DNA from 2 places in the Kitasatospora sp. NPDC002543 genome. Region 2 is predicted to be linked to the other one. Evidence: predicted binding sites of a transcription regulator. Region 2 holds the regulator's gene; the other holds the start of a gene.
The links. The regulator HspR, encoded in region 2, represses chaperone genes until heat shock. The targets are predictions, from matches to a motif close to TTGAGNNNNNNNNNCTCAA.
Positions count from the first base shown of each region.

Region 1 (7,421 bases), on a different contig from region 2:
CCCAGGCGTCGCCCAGATCACAGTGCTGACCTGCACTTTGGCTGAAAAAGTGCGTTAGAAAGCCGCATCTGAGGGGAACCGATCGGTGCCGAACAGGGCTCATACCCGGACCAAAGCGGACAAAAACTCGGTCGAATCCTTTAATGATCTTCGTATGCGCCTGTGTCGGATCTGTGACAAATGTCCCGACCTTCGCCGTGCCGCTGTCCGGGCAGCCTGACCTCGATCCGGCAGCCGCGCGGGGACTCGGCCACCGCGATCCGGCCCCCGTGCAGGTCGACCGCCCAGCGGGCGATGGCCAGGCCCAGCCCGGTGCCGCCGTCCGAGCCCGGTCCGGCGGCGGTCGCGGTGCCGCTGCGGCCGAACCGTTCGAAGACCCGGGTGCGGTCGGCCGCCGGGATGCCGGGGCCCTCGTCCTCGACCTCCAGCAGCAGGCCGCCCGGATCGCCCTCCGGCCTCGCCCGCACCGTCACGGTGCCGCCGGGCGGGGAGTGCTTGCAGGCGTTGTCGACCAGGTTGGCGACCACCTGGTGGAGCCGCTCCGGGTCCGCCACGCCGGTCAGGCCGGTCGGGCTGACCTCCAGGGCCAGCCGGACGTCCCCGCGCCGGGAGAAGGCGCCGCCGGCCGTCGCGCCGTCCACGGTGACCCCGCGCAGCACGCCGTCCAGGAACTCGCGCACCTCGAAGGGGCGGGCGTCCAGGTCGACCACGCCGTCGTCGATCTTGGAGAGGTCGAGCAGGTGGGTGACCAGCCGGCCGAGCCGCTCGGTCTGCTCCAGCGCCGCCTCCAGGGTCGCCGGATTGGGCTGGACGACGCCGTCCACCACGTTCTCCAGGACGGCGCGCAGCGCGGCGATGGGCGTGCGCAGTTCGTGCGAGACGTTGGCGACCAGCTCCCGCCGGTGCCGGTCGGCGGCCTGGAGGTCGGCGGCCATGGCGTTGAAGGCGGCGGCCAGCTCGCCGATCTCGTCGCGCGAGGCCGCCTCGACCCGGCGGCTGTAGTCGCCGGAGGCCATCGCCCGGGCGGCGGCCGTCATCTCGCGCAGGGGGGCGGTCAGCCCGTGCGCGAGGAACTGCATGAAGAGCAGCGAGGCGATCATGGAGAAGACCATGATGATCCGGATCTGGGTCTCGGACCGGATCGCCACGACCACCATCCCGGTGGCCAGGAACACGGAGACGATCACGAGCAGGGTGAGCTTGCCCTTGATCGAGCGGACCGGGTCGAGCGGCCGGATGTCGGCCCACACCCGGCGGGCGGCGCGGGCGGCCAGGTTCTGCGGCCGCGTGCCGTCGGATTCCCCGTTGCGTTGCTGTGGAAAGGTCATGGTCCCCTGTGGTCCCCGCGTCGTCTCCCCGCGCGGTGGCGCGGCGTCGTCCGGGACGCGGGCCCCCCGGTGGCCCGTCGCCCGCGACGACGTCAGGAGAGCGGGGCCTCCAGCGCGTAGCCGACGCCGTGGACGGTGCGGATCCAGCTGGCGCCGATCTTCCGGCGCAGCGCCTTGACGTGGCTGTCCACGGTGCGGGTGCCGGACGCGTCGGTCCAGTCCCAGACCTCGGCCAGCAGCTGCTCGCGGGTGAGCACGGCGCGCGGCTGGGCGGCCAGGCAGGCGAGCAGGTCGAACTCGGTCGGCGTCAGGTGGACGTCGCCCGAGGCCAGCCGGACCCTGCGCTGCACGTGGTCGATCTCCAGCTCGCCGAACCGCAGGCTGCCCAGCGCGGGCGTGCGGGCGGCCTGCTGGGCGCGCTCGACGCGGCGCAGCAGGACGTTGACGCGGGCGGCGAGCTCGCGCATCGAGAACGGCTTGGTCATGTAGTCGTCCGCGCCCACGCCGAGGCCGACCAGCAGGTCCGTCTCGTCGTCGCGGGCGGTCAGCATCAGCACCGGCACCGGGCGCTGGGCCTGGATCCGGCGGCACACCTCGAGGCCGTCGAAGCCGGGCAGCATGATGTCGAGGACCACCAGGTCCGGCTGCCAGGTGTGGAAGCCGTCGACCGCGCCGGGGCCGTCGTGGGCCACGGCGACCTTGAAGCCCTCGGCGCCCAGCCGGGCGGCGATCGACTCGGCGATCGTGGGCTCGTCCTCCACCACCAGGACTCTGCGCTGGCTGCTCACAGTGCCACCGGTGTTGTGGTTGTCCTGCTGAATCTCTGTCACGGTCACGCCACCGCCCCCAGGGCTGCGGGCCGGCCACCTGTGGGGATGGCGGGCTCCGCTCGTAGTCTTGTTCCGTCGTGGACTGTGCCGGGTCCGCCGTCCCGTCGCGCGATCGGGAGCCGAGGACGGATGGTCGGCCGCCCACTTCTCCCGCGCACTTCGCAGCGTACGGACAGCGGATGCTTCCCGGCAGGTGGACCGGATGTTTCCGGCCCGTGGGCCGGCTGTCGGGCCGCCCTCGGACCCACTGCACGAGTGGGCACGGGCCGATACCTTACCCGGCGAATTTTCTCTGCGTAACGGTACGTATGCAGTCGAGTTGACGCCAAGTCGCCGGTCAGAGGCCCTGCTGTCGCGTTGATGGGGAGAAGGTCTGGACCAATGTCGGGAATCCCGCGGTCCATCACGGGGGCGGTCTTCACGGGCTTCTCCCAGGTGCCTCTCAGAACCTCGACGTACCGTGGCCACGACAACATCCGGCCGGGCGGGATCCGCGGCGCGCGCCGGTACGTTGGGCCCAGGGCGGGAGCCGGTGGCTGTGGCGTGGAGCGGAGGCGGCGTGGCGGGTCTCGGGCGGTTTGCCGACGGGCGCGGTGCTCCGGGGGTGCCGTACGGAATGCTCCGGCTCGGGCTGCGCACGGGCGTCCTGGAATGGCTGCTGGAACGGGTGCCGACGCCCCGCGGAACGCCCTTCACACTCGGATACCTCGCCGTCGTGGGAGCCACCACGACCTTCGCGAACCTCGCCGATCCGGAACTCGTCCAGCGTTTGCGGGAGGCCTCCAGTTCGGACGGCCACAACCTGCTCCAGCATCCTTTGCGCGCCCTTGTGCTGAGCGGATTCTGGGTGGCCGGCGAGGTGTGGGTGCCGTACCTGTGGGGATTCGCCCTCACCCTCGCCCCGCTGGAGCGCAGGGTCGGCCCGGCCCGGGCCGCGGCGGTGTTCGCGGCCGGGCACGTCGCGGCGACGCTGCTCTCCCAGGGGGTGGTGATCGTCGCGGTGGAGACCGGGCGGATGGCGCCCGAGGCGATGGACCACCTGGACGTCGGGGTCAGCTACGGCGTGCTCGCCTGCCTGGGCGCGGTGGCCGGGCTGCTCCCCCGGCCGGGGAGACTGCTCGCGCTGGGGGGTGTCGGGCTGATGATCGCCCAGCAGATCGCCACCGACGAGGACGTGATCACCGGGGTGGGGCACCCGGCGGCCGTGCTCACCGGGGTCGCGCTGTGGCGCTGGCTGCGCCGGGTCGAGCGGCGCCCGCCCAGGTCGCGCCGGGCCGCCGCGACGGCTCCCGCGACGGCTCCCGGTGCGGCGTCCGCGCGGGTGGTGCGGCCGGCGCGTTGACGCCGTCGCCCGGCCGGGGCGTTCCGGGCGGCCGGGGCGTTCGCTCAGGATCATTTAAGGCGCGCTTGGTGTTCTCTTAGGGCTCTTTTGACGCGGTCGGGTGCGGTGCCTTCCTCGTCGGGGCGTGTTCGCTCACAGCGAACTGGACGCCGGGAACATCCGGCGGTCGCCAGGCCTTAGTCAGGTCGACTCAAGTTCGCTGACTGGGGAGAGATCATGGCATCGACGTCCGCACCGCTCACCCTGCCCGTGCTGCCGCTCGACGACGAGGTCGTCCTGCCGGGCATGGTCGTCCCGCTGGACCTGAAGGACACCGAGGTGCGCGCCGCGGTCGAGGCCGCCCGGGCCGCCGCCACCGGCACCGGCAAGCCGCAGGTCCTGCTGGTTCCGCGGGTGGACGGCTCGTACGCTGCGGTCGGCACGCTGGCCACCGTGGAGCAGGTCGGCCGGCTCGCCGACGGCGACCCGGCCGCGCTGGTGCGCGCCGTGCGCCGGGCCCGCATCGGCGTCGGCACCACCGGCCCCGGCGCCGCGCTGTGGGTGGAGACCACGCCGTTCAAGGAGTCCTCGGTCGGCATGCCCGTGGCCGGCCGGGCCGCCGAGCTGGTCAAGGAGTACAAGGCGCTGTCCACCCAGTGGCTGCGCAGGCGCGGGGCCTGGCAGATCGTCGACCGGGTGGCGCAGATCGAGGGCGTCGGCGAGCTCGCCGACAACATCGGCTACGCGCCCTTCGCCACCGCCGAGCAGAAGCTCAAGGTGCTGCTGGAGGCCGACCAGGTCGCCCGCCTGGAGTACGCGCTCACCCTGCTGCGCGACCACCTCGCCGAGGAGGAGGTCAACGACACCATCCGCAAGGACGTCGAGGAGGGCGTGGCCAAGCAGCAGAAGGAGTTCCTGCTCCGCCGCCAGCTGGAGGCCGTCCGCAAGGAGCTGGCCGAGCTGAACGGCGAGGCGGCCGACGAAGAGGGGGACTACCGCGCCCGGGTCGAGGCCGCCGACCTCCCCGAGAAGGTCCGCGAGGCCGCGCTCAAGGAGGTCGACAAGCTGGAGCGCGCGTCCGACCAGTCGCCCGAGGGCTCCTGGATCCGCACCTGGCTGGACACCGTCCTGGAGCTGCCCTGGAACGAGCGCACCGAGGACGCGTACGACATCGCCGGTGCCCGCGCGGTGCTGGACGCCGACCACGCCGGCCTGGCCGACGTGAAGGAGCGGATCGTCGAGTACCTGGCCGTCCGCAAGCGCCGCGCCGACCAGGGGCTCGGCCTGGTCGGCGGCCGTCGAGGGGGCGCGGTGCTCGCCCTGGTCGGCCCGCCCGGTGTCGGCAAGACCTCGCTCGGCGAGTCGGTGGCCCACGCCATGGGCCGCAAGTTCGTCCGGGTCGCGCTCGGCGGCGTCCGGGACGAGGCGGAGATCCGCGGCCACCGGCGCACCTACGTCGGCGCGCTGCCGGGCCGGCTGGTGCGGGCGATCAAGGAGGCCGGCTCGATGAACCCGGTCGTCCTGCTGGACGAGATCGACAAGGTCGGCTCCGACTACCGGGGGGACCCGTCCGCAGCCCTGCTGGAGGTGCTCGACCCGGCGCAGAACCACACCTTCCGGGACCACTACCTGGAGGTCGAGCTCGACCTCTCCGACGTCGTCTTCCTCGCCACCGCCAACGTGCTGGAGGCCATCCCCGAGCCGCTGCTCGACCGGATGGAGCTGGTCCGGCTGGACGGCTACACCGAGGACGAGAAGGTCGTCATCGCCCGCGACCACCTGCTCCCGCGCCAGCTGGAGAAGGCCGGACTCGGCGACGGGCAGGTCACCGTGGACGAACCGGCGCTGCGCAGGCTCGCCGGGGAGTACACCCGGGAGGCCGGCGTGCGCACCCTGGAGCGCTCGATCGCCCGGGTGCTGCGCAAGATCGCCGCACAGGCCGAGCTGGGCGAGCGCGAGCTGCCCGCCGCGGTCGGCGCGGACGACCTGCGCGCCCTGATCGGCCGCCCGCACCACGTGCCGGAGTCCGCCCAGGAACCGGCCGAGCGGCGCACCGCCGTCCCCGGCGTGGCCACCGGCCTCGCGGTGACGGGCGCCGGCGGCGACGTCCTCTACATCGAGGCCTCGCTGGCCGACGCCGAGACCGGCGGCACCGGGCTGACCCTCACCGGGCAGCTGGGCGACGTCATGAAGGAGTCCGCGCACATCGCGCTCTCCTACCTGCGCTCGCGCGGCGCCGAGCTGGAGCTGCCGGTCACCTCGCTGCGCGACCGCGGCGTGCACCTGCACATCCCGGCCGGGGCCATCCCCAAGGACGGGCCGAGCGCCGGCATCACCATGACCACGGCGCTGGCCTCGCTGCTCTCCGGCCGCAAGGTGCGCACCGACGTGGCGATGACGGGCGAGGTGTCGCTGACCGGGCGGGTCCTGCCGATCGGCGGGCTGAAGCAGAAGCTGCTCGCCGCCGACCGGGCCGGGATCACCACGGTGATCATCCCCAGGCGCAACGAGGCCGACCTCGACGACGTCCCGGCCGAGGTGCTGGAGCGGCTCACCGTCCACCCGGTGGCGGACGTCCGGGAGGTGCTGGAGCTGGCGCTGGAGCCGGCCGGGGCCGCGGTGCTGGTGGCCGCCTGACCCGCCGTCCCGGGTCGCCCGCACGGGCCGACCCGGGACGGCCTCGGGGGCTCCCGGGGCTCCCGAGCCGTGGCGGCGGAACGGCCCGGGAGCCCACCGGCGATCTGAACGGCCGACGGCATCCCCGCGTGCGAGACTGCGGAGATGCCGTCCCCCACGCAGCGGGCCCTGGCCCGGGTGCCCGCCCGGCTGCGCCCCTTCCTGGTGCGGCACCGCCGGCTGGTGAAGTTCCTGCTGGTCGGGAGCGGCTGCTTCGTGCTCACCACGGTGATCAACTTCGAGCTCAGGTTCACCGTGCTGGAGCACAAGCCCGTGGTCGCGCTGACGGTCGCGACGGTGATCGGCACCGTCGTCTCCTACGTGCTGAACCGCCGCTGGGCGTTCCGGGCCGACGGGCGGCAGCGCGCCGCGCTGACGTTCCTCCTGGTCAGCGTGGTGGCGATCGCCGTCAACGACGTCCCGCTGGTGGTCTCCCGGTACCTGCTGGACCTGCGGGAGCCCTACATCGGCTCCTTCCAGCAGGAGGTCGCGGACTTCCTGAGCGGGATGGTCGTCGGCACCTTCGTGGCGATGCTGTTCCGCTACTGGGCGATACGGCGGTGGGTCTTCCCGCCGCCCGCCGGACCGCCCCCGGTGCCGACGGCGGTGCCCCCGGAACCCGGTTACGCTGCACCCGAGATGCCACGGGATGTGCCGTAGAGGGGCGAGGTGAGCCTGATGCACGAGCCGGACCCGGTCCGGACCGGGCCCGCCAGCCAGCAGGGGATGCGCAGGGCCAACCTGGCGCTGGTGCTCGGGACGATCGCCGGCGGGCCGCGCTCGCGCGCCGAGGTGGCCGCCGGCACCGGCCTGACCAGGGCGGCCGTCTCCTCGCTCGCCGAACAGCTGATCTCCGCCGGCCTGGTGGTCGAGGAGGGCCGCGCCGCGCCCAGCGGCAAGGTCGGCCGCCCCGGCACCGCGCTCGGCCTCAACCCGGCCGGGCCCGGCGGCCTCGGCGCCGAGATCGGGGTGCGGCACCTGGGCGCCTGCGTGGTCGACCTGCGCGGGGAGGTCCGCGCCTGGCGGCGCCGGGAGGTCTCCAACCACGGCCGTGAGCCCGCCGCCGTGATGGCCGACCTCGCCCGGCTGCTGGACGAAACCGTCGCCGAGGCGGGGCTGCGCCCGGCAGGCCTCACCCTGGCCGTACCCGGGCTGGTCGGCGCCTGCGGCGGGGTGCTCCAGCGGGCCGCCAACCTGGGCTGGCAGGACGTCCCGCTGGCCGCCGCGCTGCGCCCCGCGCTGCGGACGGCCGGGGGAGGCCTGGCC
Region 1 is NZ_JBSFWR010000107.1:7,667-15,087, reverse strand. It holds gene ACWD4P_RS31730 (sensor histidine kinase) at 141-1,328, opposite strand; gene ACWD4P_RS31725 (response regulator transcription factor) at 1,421-2,158, opposite strand; gene ACWD4P_RS31720 (rhomboid-like protein) at 2,763-3,500, shown strand; gene lon (endopeptidase La) at 3,717-6,116, shown strand; gene ACWD4P_RS31710 (GtrA family protein) at 6,261-6,815, shown strand; gene ACWD4P_RS31705 (ROK family protein) at 6,834-7,421, shown strand, end outside.
Region 1: lon (endopeptidase La) is a predicted target of HspR. The motif match lies at 3,676-3,694, and genes of this name have one in related genera.

Region 2 (7,421 bases):
GTGCCGTGCGACAGGCCGCTCAGCACGGAGACCAGCGGGTACGAGACCAGGTGCTCCGGCCCGTACGAGTCGACGCCGTTGAGGGCGCCCTCCAGGGCGCGCAGCATCAGGATGCAGAGGCCGATGCCGAGGATCGTGTACTCGACGTAGAAGGCCTGCCAGGCGATGGAGCCGGCGAACCGGGACTTGCGGCCCGACCTGGACGGCAGGCTCATCAGCCGGATCACGATCAGGACCAGGATGCCCAGCGTGGTCAGGGTGCCGATCAGCTCGACGAAGAGCTGCCAGATCATCCAGTGCCCGATGATCGGCAGCGCGAAGTCGGCGTCGAAGAGCTGGCCGAAGGCGTTGACGATGGTCAGCACCAGGCTGAAGAAGCCGACGGCGACGAACCAGTGGGCGATGCCGACGATCCCCCACCGGTTCATCCTGGTGTGGCCGACGAACTCGGTCGCGAGGGTCTTCGCCCGCTGGGCGGGCTGCCCGAAGCGGGTGGAGTCCGGCGCACCGGTGCGGACCACCTTGTAGATGTACAGCGCCGCACGGGCGGCGAGCGCGGTGCCGATCACGAATGTGACCAGCGAGATGACGATCGCTGCTAGCTGCATCGGCTCTCCGTCTCCTGCGGCTTTGCGGTTGAGCAGGCCCTCGGCCCTACGGTTTTCGGAACTGAGTGTACTGGTCGGTAACTTGCCGGGCCGACGGCCCGGACATTACCGGTGCGCAACAGTTCTCCAGAAGATTCCCAAGCTATGGCGGCAGTCACGTGGGCGCACCCCCGCCACGGCGCGGCAGGCCCGCGGACGCCGACCGGGGTGCCGGGGCGCCCGCGGACCGCCCCGCACCCGCCCACATCCGCCCCACATCCGCCCCGCATCCGCCCCGCGCTCAGCAAAGTTGAGCGGGACGAACTCATACCTGTTGACGCGACCCACCGGGTCGTGCATCCTTGAGCCTGTAAAGCTCAACTCTTCCGTGGAGGTATCTACGATGGCACGCGCGGTCGGCATCGACCTCGGTACGACGAACTCGGTCGTCAGCGTTCTGGAGGGTGGCGAGCCCACCGTCATCACGAACGCCGAGGGCGCTCGGACCACGCCGTCCGTCGTCGCCTTCGCGAAGAACGGCGAGGTCCTGGTCGGCGAGGTGGCCAAGCGCCAGGCGGTCACCAACGTCGACCGCACCATCCGCTCGGTCAAGCGCCACATGGGCACCGGGTGGAAGATCAACATCGACGGCAAGGACTTCAACCCCCAGCAGATCTCGGCCTTCGTGCTGCAGAAGCTGAAGCGGGACGCCGAGGCGTACCTGGGCGAGACCGTCACCGACGCCGTCATCACCGTCCCGGCGTACTTCAACGACTCCGAGCGCCAGGCCACCAAGGAGGCCGGCGAGATCGCGGGCCTGAACGTCCTGCGCATCGTCAACGAGCCGACCGCGGCCGCCCTCGCGTACGGCCTCGACAAGGACGACCAGACCATCCTGGTCTTCGACCTCGGCGGCGGCACCTTCGACGTCTCCCTGCTGGAGATCGGCGACGGGGTCGTCGAGGTGAAGGCCACCAACGGTGACAACCACCTCGGTGGCGACGACTGGGACCAGCGCGTCGTCGACCACCTGGTCAAGGTCTTCCAGTCCGGCCACGGCGTCGACCTGTCCAAGGACAAGATGGCCCTCCAGCGTCTGCGCGAGGCCGCCGAGAAGGCGAAGATCGAGCTGTCCTCGTCCTCCGAGACCTCGATCAACCTGCCGTACATCACGGCCTCCGCCGAGGGCCCGCTGCACCTGGACGAGAAGCTCACCCGCGCCCAGTTCCAGCAGCTGACGGCGGACCTGCTGGAGCGCTGCAAGGTCCCGTTCCACAACGTCATCAAGGACGCCGGCATCTCGCTCTCCGAGATCGACCACGTCGTCCTGGTCGGTGGCTCGACCCGCATGCCGGCCGTCGCCGAGCTCGTCAAGGAGCTGACCGGCGGCCAGGACGCCAACAAGGGCGTCAACCCGGACGAGGTCGTCGCCATCGGCGCCGCGCTGCAGGCCGGTGTCCTGAAGGGCGAGGTCAAGGACGTCCTGCTGCTCGACGTCACCCCGCTGTCCCTCGGCATCGAGACCAAGGGCGGCATCATGACCAAGCTGATCGAGCGCAACACCACGATCCCGACCAAGCGCTCCGAGATCTTCACCACGGCCGAGGACAACCAGCCGTCCGTGCAGATCCAGGTCTACCAGGGCGAGCGCGAGATCGCCGCGTACAACAAGAAGCTCGGCATGTTCGAGCTGACCGGCCTGCCGCCGGCGCCGCGCGGCCTGCCGCAGATCGAGGTCACCTTCGACATCGACGCCAACGGCATCATGCACGTCGGTGCCAAGGACCTCGGCACCGGCAAGGAGCAGAAGATGACCGTCACCGGCGGCTCCTCGCTGCCGAAGGACGAGGTCGACCGCATGCGCCGCGAGGCCGAGCAGTACGCCGAGGACGACCACAAGCGTCGCGAGACCGTGGAGACCCGCAACTCCGCCGAGCAGCTCGTCTACTCGACCGAGAAGTTCATCGCCGACAACGCCGACAAGCTGCCGGGCGACGTCAAGACCGAGGTCGAGACCGCCATCGGCGAGCTCAAGGAGGCCCTGAAGGGCGAGGACATCGCGAAGATCCGCGAGGCCTCGGAGAAGGTCTCCACCACCGCGCAGAAGCTCGGCCAGGCGCTGTACGCCAACGCCGACGCCCCCGCCGGTGCCGCCGCTGCCGGTGACTCCGCCCAGGCCAAGGACGACGACGTCGTCGACGCCGAGATCGTGGACGACGAGAAGCCCAAGGGCGGTGCGGCATGACGGACAAGCCGCAGGGTGGCAAGCCCGGCGACGACTCCGCCGCCGAAGAGGCTGTGATCAAGGCTGCCGAGGAGGCCGCCGCGGCCGGCTCCGGAGAGTCCGGTTCGGACGAGGCCGCCGCTGCCAAGCGCGAGCTCGCCGAGCGCACCGGTGACCTCCAGCGCCTCCAGGCCGAGTACCAGAACTACCGCAAGCGGGTCGAGCGCGACCGGCTGACCGTCCGCGAGATCGCCGTCTCCAACATCCTGGAGTCGCTGATCCCGGTCCTGGACGACATCGGCCGCGCCCGCGAGCACGGCGAGGTCACGGGCGGCTTCAAGTCCGTCGCCGAGTCGCTGGAGACGGTCGTCGCCAAGCTGGGCCTGCAGCAGTTCGGCAAGGAGGGCGAGCCCTTCGACCCGACCATGCACGAGGCGCTGATGCACAGCTACTCCTCGGACGTCACCGAGGACACCTGTGTGCAGATCCTCCAGCCCGGCTACCGCATCGGCGAGCGGATCATCCGCCCGGCGATGGTGGCCGTCGCGGAGCCCCAGCCCGGCAGCCAGGCGTCCTCGGACGCCGAGGCGAAGTCCGCCGACGCGGACAAGTCCGACGGTGGCTCGGACAGCTGACAACCTGTGACAGCTGACACCCAGTGCGCTGCGGAGTCGTACGCCGGCCAGTACGGCGGCCGGCTCCGCAGCGCTCTGTCAACAGCCCTTCGCCCGGTGCCTGTTGACAGTTCTGTGACGATGGACATCGGGAGGTGGCGGAAGCCGTGAGCGAGCGCAGCGAGCGAACCGTTGAGGGGCGCGTGTACCGCTCTGCGGCTGCCGAGTGCAGCGAGGTGGACGCATGAGCGGCAAGGACTACGTGGAGAAGGACTACTACAAGGTCCTCGGCGTGCCCAAGGACGCCACCGCCACCGAGATCAAGAAGACCTACCGCAAGCTCGCGCGCGAGTTCCACCCCGACGCCAACAAGGGTGACGCCAAGGCCGAGGAGCGGTTCAAGGACATCTCCGAGGCGTACGACGTCCTCTCCGACGAGAAGCGCCGCAAGGAGTACGACGAGGCCCGCAGCCTCTTCGCCAACGGCGGCTTCCGGGCCGCCGGCGGCCCCGGCGGCACCGGCAGCTACAGCTTCGACTTCGGCGACCTCTTCAGCGGGAGCCAGGGCGGCCCCGGCGGCGGTGGCGGCGGCATCGGCGACGTCTTCGGCGGCCTCTTCAACCGCGGCGGCACCCGGCAGGCCCAGCCCCGGCGCGGCGCGGACGTCGAGACCGAGGTGACGCTCTCCTTCGAGGAGGCGGTGGACGGCGCGACCGTCCCGCTGCGGATGACCAGCCAGGCCCCCTGCCGCACCTGCAACGGCACCGGCGCCAAGTCCGGCACCACCCCGCGGGTCTGTCCGACCTGCGTCGGCGCGGGCACCGTCAGCCGCGGCCAGGGCGCCTTCGCGCTCTCCGAGCCGTGCAAGGACTGCCGCGGCCGGGGCATGATCGTCGACGACCCGTGCACCGACTGCCACGGCAGCGGCCGGGCCAGCTCGGCCCGCACCATGCAGGTCCGGATCCCGGCCGGCGTCCAGGCCGACCAGCGCATCCGGCTGAAGGGCAAGGGCGCCCAGGGCGAGCGCGGCGGGCAGCCCGGTGACCTCTACGTCACCGTGCACGTCGACCCGCACCCGGTCTTCGGGCGCAAGGGCGACAACCTCACCGTCACCGTCCCGGTCACCTTCCCCGAGGCCACGCTCGGCGCCACCATCGAGGTGCCCACGCTGAACGGTCCGGCGGTGAAGCTCAAGCTGCCCCCGGGCAGCGCCAACGGCCTCACCATGCGCGCCCGTGGCAAGGGCGCCACCCGCAAGGACGGCACCCGCGGCGACCTCCTCGTCACCGTCGAGGTCGTGGTGCCCCGGCACGTCACCGGCGACGCGCTGAACGCCCTCGAGCAGTACCGCGAGGCCACCGCCTCCGACGATCCGCGCGCCGCCCTGTTCCGGGCGGCGAAGGGAGCGTGACGACCAGATGTCCCCGATGAATCCGATCGACCCCGACACCCCGATCGGCGCCGGCCTCGGCGAGGGCCTGCCCGGCGCCGGCCCCCGCCGCACCCGCCGGGCCGCCGCGGCACCGCCGCCGTACGTCCTCACCGAGGACACCCCGGTGTACGTCATCTCCGTGGCCGCCGAGCTGTCCGGTCTGCACCCGCAGACCCTGCGCCAGTACGACCGCCTCGGCCTGGTCTGCCCCGACCGCACCGCCGGCCGCGGCCGCCGCTACTCCGCGCGCGACATCCAGCAGTTGCGCGAGGTCCAGCGGCTCTCCCAGGACGAGGGCATCAACCTGGCGGGCATCAAGCGGATCATCGAGCTGGAGAACCAGGTCACCGCCCTCCAGTCCCGCATCGCGGAACTGGTCGACTCCCTGGAGGGCGCGGCCACGGCCCTCCAGCAGCGTGAGGCGGCCGTCCACGCCTCCTACCGCCGCGACCTCGTCCCGTACCAGCCGCCCACCCCGCAGTCCAGCGCTCTGGTGGTCTGGCGCCCCAAGCGCTGACGGGACCATCCACCGGCCGCCGGCCCCTCCTCCCGGGGGGTGCCGGCGGCTGCCGTGTGGTGAGAGAGTGTCGATCCGGCGACCGGCCCTGGTTCAGGGGGGAGCGGCGATCTCATCGTCAGTAATGGTCACCCGCCCTAGGATCTGATGGAACGGGTCCCGGCGGGTCTGGGTCAACGGCAAGGAGCCGACATGAGTGGACGAGCTCAACTCGGCCCCATCGCAGGTGGGGCACCAATACTCTCGGCAGAAGCTCGTGCGCTCTTCCTGCGAATCGTCAGGGCCGGCGGTCGTACGCCACAAGTCGCCGCATCCCCGGAGGACTCGGGTCCGCAGGACGAATTGATCCGAATAGGGCTGCTGGTACCGGACCTCGACAGCCTGGACAACCTGGTCGCCATCGACCCGACCCAGCTCTCGGAGAGCCTCAGCAGCTCATGGCAGCGGCAGGCACTCGACCTTCTTTCCCGGTCCGTCGCACTTCCCGCCGAATTGAGCGACCTCGCCCAGGAGTTTCACACTCCGGGGCAGGGGGGCGGCTCTATCGAGTACGTCCACGGAAAGGTGCTGATAAACCAGAAGATGCAGCAGTACGCGGATGCCGGCGCGGAAGAGGCACTGGCACTCCAACCGGGGGGCCCGAGACCTCCCGAACTGCTGGCTTCGGTGATCGACCGGGACCTCGCCATGCTGGGCAACGGCACGGAGATCCGGACGATCTACCACGCCAGCACGCGCTACCACCAGCCCACTCGGGACTACGTGGCGCGCCTGGCCAAGGCCGGCGGGCAGTACCGGACCCTGGACGAGCCCTACACCCGGCTCATCGTCATAGACCGGAAAATCGCCGTCATCCCGGTCGCGCACGACTTGAACATGGCGGCGTTCATCCACGAACCGGCGGTGGCGAGCTATCTCGCCGAGCAGGTATTCGAGCCCAGTTGGAGTCGCGCGCTGGACTTCGACGGGGATCGCACCGTCCCCCAGCAAGTGGTCTCCCGGCTCCGCCAGACGATCATCGATCTGCTGCTGGCCGGGACCAACCACCGGGTCATCGCGAGACGCCTGGGAATCAGCGAACGCACCCTGGCGCGCCACATCGCCGAGATGCGCGAGGAGTACAACGTGGACTCGTTGTTCCAACTCGGGTACGCGTTGGCGCAGGCCGAATCCGCCGGCGGGAAACGGCCGTAGGGCCGGATCTCGACGGCAGTCCTCCGGCTCCGCGCGGGTCGTGGCGCGACGGAACGCTCCGTACGCGAAGCCACTGGCCGCGGCCGGACTCGCCCGACGGACGGCCCCCGGTCCGGATCCGCCCGACGTGCGCGACTAGCCCCAGCTGATGTCGTCCATGGCGACGACGGAAGCGACGGCCGAGGAATCGGACGCGTCGTTCACGTGGTCGACCGCGAGGAATCCACCCAGCACCGCAGCCGCACCGACAACCAGAGGCAGAACCGCCTTACGGACGAAACGGCACAAGTGAGACATACCCACCCCTTCAGTCATCTGCTTCGAACGCAGTGTCACGGCAAACTTATCGACCACATGTTGCCGCAGGGTGCACGAGCCTGCCAATACCTGCACGACCACGGACGCGTCATCTCTCTGCCAGGCAGCCATATGACACCGGGAAGCCCTGGACGGGGCAGGGGCCACCGATGGACGATCAGTTCGCCCCCGATGGTCCAGCATCAACCGACAATTCTGTTGCTGTACTGTCAATTTGACCATAGCAGGGCACCGGAAAAATTGAAGACGCAACCACTCTCAACGCCTGCCGGCACCACTTCATAACCCGGTCGGCCTTTCCCCGGAGTCGACATGACCGAGCCCTACCTGCGTCACCACGACAGCCAGGCCCCTGAGGGTCGGCGTGCACGTGTGTTCCTGGCCGCCCCGCTGATGCGACTGACCGGGCCGGCCGACAGCGTGGTGACCCTCGCCAGCCGGACGCGGCTGACGACGCTCCGCACCACCCTGCTCCGCAGCGGTGCCGCCGTGTACAGCGCGCACCACAGCGACGCCTGGACCATCTCCGGCCGCG
Region 2 is NZ_JBSFWR010000009.1:41,576-48,996, forward strand. It holds gene ACWD4P_RS06480 (heterodisulfide reductase-related iron-sulfur binding cluster) at 1-608, opposite strand, end outside; gene dnaK (molecular chaperone DnaK) at 991-2,832, shown strand; gene grpE (nucleotide exchange factor GrpE) at 2,829-3,446, shown strand; gene dnaJ (molecular chaperone DnaJ) at 3,670-4,836, shown strand; gene ACWD4P_RS06500 (heat shock protein transcriptional repressor HspR) at 4,844-5,374, shown strand; gene ACWD4P_RS06505 (helix-turn-helix domain-containing protein) at 5,567-6,568, shown strand; gene ACWD4P_RS06510 (hypothetical protein) at 6,704-6,967, opposite strand; gene ACWD4P_RS06515 (TIR domain-containing protein) at 7,199-7,421, shown strand, end outside.